Regions from separate parts of the Bacteroides acidifaciens genome, predicted to be linked through region 1. Evidence: riboswitches for the same ligand, from Rfam matches in the RefSeq annotation. Region 1 holds a riboswitch; each other region holds the start of a gene.
What was found. A riboswitch is a leader RNA that binds a small molecule or an ion and turns the genes downstream of it on or off. The one in region 1 is predicted to bind cobalamin.
Positions count from the first base shown of each region.

Region 1 (3,279 bases):
CGACCGTCCATAAGGATGTTGCAGGTTCCGTTTTCCGCCATTACCACGTCCGCTTCAAACGGCTTTCCGTCGATGGTAAGTACCACTTTATTATCTTCTTTGCTGACCAGTTCCACTTCGGCCACCCGGTCACCTATATGAATTTCCATAATTAACTGCTTTTTTTTAATTAGATACGAAGTACGCCTTTATGCAATCCGAATTCTTTCCATTTGCTGATAGGACGGTTGTCGGTAGTGTCACTGCTGTTCTCTTCAAGATTCATCAGGTAATCCATGTAGGCGGCAATCAACGCAATATTCTCGGCACGCTCGCTGGTTCGCATGATGCACTGATGCAGGTGCTCACCGTTTTTGGCGATGAATCCGGTATCGTAATGGCCTTCCACAAAATCGGGCGTATCCATGATGGCACGTAGGTAACTGATATTATTCTTGACTCCCGTCAGCTTGTATTCGTGAAGCACGCGGCGCATCCGTTCGATAGCATATTCGCGGTTGGTAGCCCACACAATCAGTTTGCCAATCATCGGGTCATAATAAATAGGAATCTCGTATCCTTCGTACACATAACTGTCGATACGCACTCCGATACCGTTCGGCTCTGTTATCTGCTTGATAATTCCCGGGCTCGGCATGAAATTCATTTCCGTATCTTCAGCACAGATACGACATTCGATAGCGTGTCCGCGCTGCTTGATATCTTCCTGTTTCAGTTGGAGAACCTGTCCGTCGGCTACCTTTATCTGCTCTTTTACGAGGTCTACACCGATTACTTCTTCCGTAATGGGGTGTTCCACTTGCAGGCGGGTGTTCATTTCGAGGAAGTAATAGTTGCGGTGTTTGTCCACCAGGAACTCGATAGTTCCCGCACCAATATAATTAACGGCTTTTGCGGCAGCCACCGCTTTTTCTCCCATATCTTTCCGCAATTCCGGAGTGACGAAAACCGAAGGAGTTTCTTCCACAATCTTCTGATTGCGGCGTTGCACGGAACATTCGCGTTCGCAAAGATGAATCACGTTTCCATGCTTGTCACCCAGAATCTGAAACTCGATGTGATGAGGCTCTTCCACGAACTTCTCCAGATAAACCGTATCGTCACCGAAAGAAGAAAGAGATTCGCTTTTGGCAGTTGTATAGGCCTCTTCCACTTCTTCCGCGCTGTGGATAAGGCGCATCCCTTTTCCACCGCCACCCATAGAGGCTTTCAGCATCACCGGATAACCGATTTTGTTGCAGAGTTCCACGGCTTCTTCCACACTTTTCAGGTTTTCTTGTGTGCCGGGCACGACGGGTACTCCGGCTTCAATCATCTTGATGCGGGCGGAAATCTTGTCGCCCATTGCTTCCATCGTCTCCGGATTGGGACCGATAAAGATAATGCCTTCTTCCTGGCAACGTCGTGCAAAAGCCGCATTCTCGGACAGGAAGCCATATCCCGGATGAATGGCGTCTGCGTGGTTCGCTTTCGCCACTTCGATGATTTTTTCTATATTCAGATAACTCTCTTTAGATGCGGCGGGACCTACACAATATGCTTCGTCTGCGTAGAGGACGTGCTTTGCAGTCCGGTCTGCCTCGGAAAATATCGCGATACTCGTTATTTCCATCTCCCGGCAGGAGCGCATCACCCTCACGGCTATCTCACCGCGATTGGCTACTAAGATTCTTTTTATCATACTTTTCTAAATTAAGTACATACCTATTTTATGTCTTCCCACCTTGCGGACATACTCCACCTGATGAAAACACAGTATTTTCTTGATTTGGGGCTTAACAAACGATGTCCTTTCTCCTAATCCACGAGGCGGAAGAACGTTTTACGTGAAGTGGCAGGTCTTCTGACTGACTCTTGTCTTATTTACCTTCCCGATAGAACATCAGTGGCGTCAAATTAGTTCATTTATAAGACATTGAACAGAGCTTCACAGCAGCGGGACTGTCCGGGATTTGCACCCGATTCCCTATTAATCGTCGTCCGTTGGCTACGGATTCCGAACCATTTCGGCGACAAAGATAAATAAATTTTGAATAGAGTGTTCTCTTTTTGCACGAAAGTTGCTTTTTTGTGCAATGGGCGGCTGTCCGGATATTAGAAACGAAAGACGGTAAATGCAAATGGATTTAATAGTTAAATCTGTGTGTATTATTGTGTACCCTTTAAACTTTCTTTCTTTTCGCATTGTTGAAGTGGCAATTATTAATCAAAACAGTAATCAATTATGAAAGAGAAGAAAGTAGCCCGTGAGGAACGGAATCAAGAGAAGCTGGCTAATGCCGATTGGGTAATGGCGGAATTTTACGCAACGTGGTGTCCTCATTGCCAGCATATGAAACCTGTCGTTGAGGAATTTAAGAAACTAATGGAAGGAACGCTCGAAGTAGTGGAAGTGGACGTAGACCAGGAAACTGCCCTTACGGATTTCTACACCATCGAAGCAACGCCTACATTTATCCTTTTAAGAAAAGGACAACAACTTTGGAGACAATCCGGCGAACTTACTTTGGAAAGACTGGAAAGAGCCGTGAAGGGATTTAAATCTTGAAAAAGTATTAATAAAAGAGGTGTTATTCTTCGGAAAGTTTTAAATCATGTTATGAAACATGCTTTTTTATTTGGATAATTTGCAGATAATCGGAAAGTCCGTATCTTTGCACTGTGTTTTTCATAGTATTAGATTTAAGGTTAACAAAGGTTGGAGCAAGGCGTTGCTCCTTTTTTTATGCCCGTACCTCACTTTCTACTAAATAATATTGATTTTTACGGGATTGGATAATGACTGCTACACTCGAATGTTTATCTTTGTGGATAATATAATATCCGATACTATTTCATTAAAAGACTACTAATAAAAAACTGATACCATGAACATCGACTTTATCACGCTTACTAAAGACAACATAGGGAAAGAACATATCTGCTGTGCTTTCTCGGATAAGAAATGCCAGGAAAGTTATAACCTGAAAAAGGAATGGCTGAAGAAGCAATTTGAAAACGGGTATGTTTTTCGTCGTTTGAATGAGCGAGCGAAAGTATTTATCGAATATGGCCCTGCCGAAAACGGGTGGGTTCCTGTGAAGGCCGACAATTACTTGTTGATAAACTGCTTTTGGGTAGCCGGGCAGTATAAAGGAAAAGGGTATGCGAAAGCTCTGCTCCAAACTGCGATAGATGACGCCATGCAGCAAGGTAAGGACGGTTTGGTGACAGTAGTAGGAACAAAGAAGTTTCATTTTATGAGTGATACCAAATGGCTGTTGAGACAAGGATTTGTTG
Region 1 covers NZ_CAEUHO010000001.1:423,812-427,090, forward strand. Annotated here, with positions in the region: gene CLIN57ABFB40_RS01710 (acetyl-CoA carboxylase biotin carboxyl carrier protein subunit) at 1-149, opposite strand, end outside; gene accC (acetyl-CoA carboxylase biotin carboxylase subunit) at 170-1,681, opposite strand; cobalamin riboswitch at 1,816-2,021, opposite strand; gene CLIN57ABFB40_RS01720 (thioredoxin family protein) at 2,225-2,548, shown strand; gene CLIN57ABFB40_RS01725 (N-acetyltransferase) at 2,868-3,279, shown strand, end outside.

Region 2 (3,279 bases), 180 kb from region 1:
ACTGTCGTTCCACGGAGTGTTGAACATAACGGTAGGGCGCTGGCTGACGGAATCCGTGAGGGCTTTCAGTGCATAATACCGTTGGGGGATTTCCCGGAATATTTCTATTCCCTTTTCCCGCTTGTCTGTCAGTTCGGAAAGGACAATCATCCATTCGGCCTTGCCGAGCGGTGATTCTTCCAGATATTCACCCATATATAAATAAGGTATGGAAAGTTCTTTCAACTTGTCTGTTACAGCGGTTTGGGCGTCACCTATGCCATAGAGCAAAACTACGTCGGGTTTTAATCCAATCAGCAGTTCGTAGTTCATTTCAGGACCCATATCCTTGATTGAATCTTTGTGGGCAAGGATGTAGGGATTGGCGATATAATCAATGCCCGAAACTCCGACAATCCGGTTGATTTCTCCTAGTTCATCGAGCATGGCGATGTAGGAAGAAGACATGCATACAATTTGTTTGGCTCCGGCAGGGATGATGGGACCGTTGAATCCGGCAGGCGCTTGCTCACCGTTGCGTGTAACAAAATAGGACATTGTTACATCGTTGGCGCCTTGCCACGGGTTGGTAATCTGTATAAGTGTGCTGGTGGCGTTCTCGGCACCCAGAATTTTAAATCCCGAAGCGTATTCAGGGGTATATACATCTTGGTTGAATGCTTCCAGAGATGTCTTATTACGGGTGATACAGCTTGCCAAAAAGAGCAGGCAAAGTAACGTGATAGTCAGAGCAGGAGATTTCACTTTTATAAGATGTTTAATTAGAAAAAATAATAGTGGGTCCTTTCGAACGGCAAAGATAGGACTTATTATTAGTTTGTTTTTATTTTAGTTGGATTTTTCTTCCGATTTGTTTCTATTTGTGTATCTTTGTCCCTAGAAATTTTGGTGTCACTTTTCCGATTCTACGGAAAGAGTGGTGAAAAGGGAATCAGGTGTAAATCCTGAACAGACCCGCTGCTGTAAGCTCCGCCAAAAGTTTTCCTACAATACTCAAATCCACTGTTCCGCTTTGGAGGAATGGGAAGGGCGTTAGGAAAATGGAGTAAGTCAGAAGACCTGCCAAAGTTGAATTCTTGAAACTTTCCGGGATTAGAGTTTGAAGAGTGCAGTTTATAGCAATCACATAGTACTTGTTTTTGTGCGACGTACAAAGTGCGCAGTGTCTGTTTGTGCAGGACGCTGACTTATGCTCTTTTTGAAGGGGAGCAGACTGCCCTTTTCTGTCTTTGTATATTCCTGGAAGTTTATAATTGAAAGAAAATAAACAGACGAGATGACAAGAGGAATGATTCGAAAAATTCTATGGACAGTAGGTTGTTTGGGACTTCCGGCGTTGCTGGGAGCTCAAAGTCGTTTGGATAGTTTGCAACACTTGGATGAGGTAGTGGTCACGGCGAAGCCGTATAAAGAAGTAATCCCTGCCCAACGGCTGAACGGGCTGCAACTGGAACGACTGAATACGCATAATGTAGCTGATGCTTTGCGCTACTTTTCCGGCGTGCAAATCAAGGATTACGGTGGTATGGGCGGATTGAAGACGATAGATGTCCGTAATATGGGTTCTCACCATGTCGGTGTGTTTTATGACGGCATTCAGATTGGAAACGCACAAAACGGAGTGGTTGATTTGGGGCGTTTTTCGCTGGATGATTTGGAAGAATTATCTCTTTATAACGGACAAAAAAGTGAGATATTCCAGTCCGCCAAAGACTTTGCTTCGGCTTCGGCTGTATATATGAAAGCTCGGAAACCGAAGTTTGAAACAGGAAAGAAAACGAATCTGCTGGTGCGCTATAAGGCAGGAAGTATCCAGTTGATTAATCCTTCCATCCGGTTGGAACATAAACTGAACGATTACCTTAGCTTGAGTCTGAGCGGTGAATATACGAAATCCGACGGGCAATATAAGTTCCGTTACAGACGTTTGAATCAGGAGGGTAAAGTGGCTTATGATACGACAGCTACCCGATGGAACAGTGATATTGAGGCTTATCGTATCGAAGCCGGTGTATATGGCATTATTCATAACGGCTATTGGCAGGCTAAACTGTATTATTATGATTCGGACAGAGGACTGCCCGGAGCTATCGTGAAAAATGTATGGCAGAATGGAGAACGGCAGGGGGATAAGAATTTCTTTGCCCAAGCTACATTTGTGAAAGATGTCACCCCGAAATATAAGTTGCAACTGAACGGGAAGTTTGCCTATGACTATACACATTATCTTTCAAGGGATACAGTGCAGTTTCTGCAAGAGAGTGTGACAAAAAAGATGCAGTTCGATAATACCTATTATCAGCAGGACTGGTATTTGTCGGTGGTGAATATGTATAGCATTCTGCCTGTATGGGATGTGTCTTTGTCTGTCGATTTTCAATATAATAAGTTGAATGCCGTCATGCGTGGAGTAGGGACTCCTTTCACGTTCCCGCAACGCTATACAACTTGGGCGGCACTGGCTACGGCGTTGAATCTGGGAAAATGGAAATTACAGGCTGATGTGTTGGGGACATTCGTTATCGAGAAAGTTCGTAATAATGTGCAAGCCCCTGACAAATCGGAACTTTCTCCGGCATTTATCGTCGGGTATAAACCTTTCCACAACCATGATTTTAATTTGCGTGCTTTCTATAAGCGTATCTTCCGTTTGCCTACTTTTAATGACCTTTATTATGCGCAAATAGGCTTTAGTCAGTTGAATCCGGAATTTACCGACCAATTTAATATTGGTGGAAGTTATCAAAAGACATTCAAAAAAGGATTTATTGACCGGATTTCTGTACAGGCTGATATTTACTATGCCGCGATTACAGATAAGATTATTGCTGCGCCTACCGGGAGCAGTTTTCGCTGGATGATGACAAATATGGGAAAAGTGGAGAGTAAGGGGCTAGATGTTTCGGCGGCTGTATTCGGTCATGCAGGACCGGTAAGGATGAATACCAATCTTTCTTATTCTTTCGCGAAAGCGCAGGATTTTACAAAAATCAACGGGAAGAAACTGTCTTCGTATGGCGACCAGATTCCTTATACTCCCTGGCATAGCGGCTCGGTGATTGCGGGAGTAGAATATGGTACGTGGACGTTGAATTACAGTTTTATTTATGTAGGTGAGCGTTATAACGGGGCTGTGAATAATATTCCGCGTAACTATGTGGAACCGTGGTACACACATGATTTTTCCTTGCAAAAGGAGTTTCGGATTCGTAGTCGTTATCTGTTGAAGGCCTCGATAGAGATGAACAATGCGCTGAACCAATATTACGATGTGGTACT
Region 2 covers NZ_CAEUHO010000001.1:244,551-247,829, forward strand. Annotated here, with positions in the region: gene CLIN57ABFB40_RS01005 (ABC transporter substrate-binding protein) at 1-744, opposite strand, end outside; cobalamin riboswitch at 870-1,082, shown strand; gene CLIN57ABFB40_RS01010 (TonB-dependent receptor) at 1,289-3,279, shown strand, end outside.
Region 2: it holds a riboswitch for cobalamin, as region 1 does, so the genes downstream of both, CLIN57ABFB40_RS01010 (TonB-dependent receptor) here and accC (acetyl-CoA carboxylase biotin carboxylase subunit) in region 1, are expected to answer to the same signal.

Region 3 (3,279 bases), 440 kb from region 1:
GAAACACGGGGAGTATAGGCTATCTGATGTTTATAAGTCGATTTATCCTTGTTCGAATTAGGGTCAGTGACATCCAATGCCCGTTGGTATGTATAATTGCCGGACAGGTTGATGCGGATTTTCTCCCAAGGCTGGAGAGACAAGTTTCCTGTGGCGTCAATTCCTTTAATCTCCACACTCCCCAAGTTTCTCATACTCCATATCGCAAGGTTCTTGGTAGGATAAGCAATGATTTTATCCGTTACTTTGTTATAGTATGCATCAACGGTTGCCGAAAGATAAGGAATGAATGTACATACATTCTTGCTGTATGTAAGTCCGATATTATATTGCTTTGCATTTTCAGGTTTCAGTTTGGTGTTTCCCACTTCCTGGTAATATAAGTCATTGAAACTTGGCAGGCGGAAGATGTCCTTATAGAAGGCACGGATACGGAACTCTTCGTTATGGAAAGGCTTGAATGAAGCGCTGACATAAGGCGTTAATTTGCGGTGATTGCCGGCGCTGCCGCCTTCCTTGACATCTTCGTTGATGATAGTTGCCAAAGCAGATGCGGAGATGGTCAGCCAATCATTTACATATTTTCCAGCAAAAGCCGTCAGCCATGAATAGCGGGTGGGTTGCGCAAAATTAGTAAGATTAGTATCCATTGTATTGATACTCCCATCCGTTGAAAGGGAAAATGAAAGATTGTTCAATAATCTGTATAATACCGATGCGGAGAGATAGTATTCCTGTTGGTAATAACTGTTTTCCGTTTTTCCTGAAGAGTTTTTGGTGTCGGGGTCCAGGTAACGCTGATAGCTCCAGTTCCATTTGGCGGAAGTCTGCAATACCCATTGGTGGCTGAACTCTTTCTTATATTGGCTTTGTATAAATGTATTCTTGTCCCACAGGTGTTGTGAGGAATAGTCGTTATAAAGTGTAGTGGCTTTCGGCAATCCTCGGGAAGATTGGAAGTAATAGGCTTTCAATCGCCATTGCTCTTTATCGGAGAAGTTGCCGTAAAGTCCGGCTTCGGTACGGAAAGTCTGTACGTCGGTATTCTTTCTTTTCTCCCGTGACGTCAGGTCGCCCTCTGTATTTCCGTAGTGCAGGGTGTAGGGGTATTGTCCGTCTGAAGACATCCATTCGCCATTGGCTGTGACTGTCCACTTAGAATTGAGTTGTCGCTCTAACAGAACCGATGGGTTGACCAGCCCCCATGAGCCGGTCTTGAAAGCCGCGCTGATATTCGTACGTTTCCCTTTTTCGAAACGGGGAGTAAGTGTCTGTATATTCAGTATTCCTGCCGAAGCGAAGAAACGTGCCGGCTGGAATATATTATCGCTTTGACCGTTGCTTAATGATAACTGGTCTACGTTATCGAGCGAGAAACGACCGATGTCAATCTGACCCGTCTGGCAGTCGGTTACGGTGATTCCGTCATAACCTACGGCTGTGTGTTGTGCGCCCAGGCTGCGTATGGATACGGTTTTCAGTCCGCCGATGCCACCGTAATCTTTCACGGTCACTCCGGCAAAATGCTTCACGGCATCAGAGACTTGCAGAGCATGCAGGTTCTTTAGCGCATCTTTGGAAAGTACTTGTAGCGGAGCGGTAGAACGTATCTCTCGTGTTTGGTAAATATCGGAAACTGTAATTTCGGGGATGGAGTATGTATGCGTTGTATCCACTTTTTGCTGTTGCGCAAAAAGTGCGGGGAATAAAAGCTGGCAGCAGATTACTGCACAGATACTCTTGTATAGCCTTATATGTCTCATCCTTGTCCTATTATTGATCTATTTTTCACTTTTAAAAGTGTCCGGGCGAAATCCCTTCGACCGGACACGCATAAATAAACTTGGCAGAGTTTATTAATTAAAACACACTTTCTCTGAATCAGAATGATGAATGAAATGATAGACGGATTGTCCGGTTCATTAGATTCAACGCTTTTTCCTCGAAAGCAGTGAAATTGGTTGCACGGCAGGTCTTCTGACTCGTTCCTGTTGCGGGCGCCTTCCCAGAAGTTTCTTTCCAGTGGCTAAAAGTAGGTTGCTCGCAACATATTTATAGAACTTACAGCAGCGGGACTGTTCAGGATTTACACCTGATTCCCTTTTAATCGCTTTCCTCGTATGTTTTTGAGGTCTGCGAACCAATGCGTGGCAAAGATAGGGAGTTTATTTGGCTTTTGCAAAGGGGGGCGTTCTTTTTCTTTCGTCTTGATACGAAAGAAAAAGAACCAAAAAGAAAGAATCAAGGCTGCGTTTTTTCAGCTACTCCGGTGCTTTCTCCGGCTAAAGGGCAGAAACTCGCTACGCTCAAACAGTCTGCCCTTCTTAACGCCGAAGAAAACACCTGCGCTTGACGCTGAAAAAACGAGGCCGGGAAACCATGCGGGGTGGCACGTGGTATGGGCATGCGGTGTGTGTACGTGTGTGGGTGACGTGGGAGATGCTTATTGTTCGCCTTTCATTAGTAAGTATTCTTCGATGGTTTGCGCTGTGGCATCCTTTAGAAGTACTGTCTTGTCTTTGTTCAGAAGGTAGAGGGTAGGGACGGCTTTCAAGTCATACAGTTGTTGCTCCTTGATAGCGAAAGTCTTGTCATATCCGTTAATCCATTCCTTCGGGAATTCATTCAGATGTTTCCGCCATTCGTCCAGTTCTTCGTCGGGGTAGATAGAGAGGACGGTCAACTTCTTTTGAGATAGAAGCTGATTGATGATAGGGGCGTTTTTTAATGCTTCGATTGTTTCCGTGCAGGCGTGGCATCCCGGGTTATTGATAAATAATAAGGTATAGTCCGATTTCTGTTGATAAAGGGAGCCTTGTGCGCCAGAAGACAATGTATAGTTAAAGTTCAATGCTTTGGTTCCGATACGGTTTTTCTGAGCCAGTTCACGGCGGGCTTTGGGACGTACCTTTTCTATTTCTTCCAGTATGGGAGAAGCCAGCATGGCATCCAGTACAGGGATATAAAATTCTTCGTTACGCATCGGAGAGTTAGGGTCGTACAGATATTTGTCTGCCAAGTCGGTGATGTAAGTGAATACCTTCTTATCCACGTTTGTCCGTTCGATTGTTTTCCGCATAGCTTGCTGTGCAGTTTCCAATGGAACATGGTTCAATATATCGCAATAGTCCGACCAAGCCTGTTCGGTCACTTCGGGGTGATGGATATAATTGGTATCGGCAAAGTTTACGTTATCCCAATAGTGCTTGACAAGGAAATCCGCCCGTTGTTCCGGCGCCGTCATCATTGTCGGGATGGTGGGTAATGTGAAAGTTTTGA
Region 3 covers NZ_CAEUHO010000001.1:859,628-862,906, forward strand. Annotated here, with positions in the region: gene CLIN57ABFB40_RS03420 (TonB-dependent receptor plug domain-containing protein) at 1-1,763, opposite strand, end outside; cobalamin riboswitch at 1,950-2,160, opposite strand; gene CLIN57ABFB40_RS03425 (hypothetical protein) at 2,144-2,353, shown strand; gene CLIN57ABFB40_RS03430 (DUF5106 domain-containing protein) at 2,444-3,279, opposite strand, start outside.
Region 3: it holds a riboswitch for cobalamin, as region 1 does, so the genes downstream of both, CLIN57ABFB40_RS03420 (TonB-dependent receptor plug domain-containing protein) here and accC (acetyl-CoA carboxylase biotin carboxylase subunit) in region 1, are expected to answer to the same signal.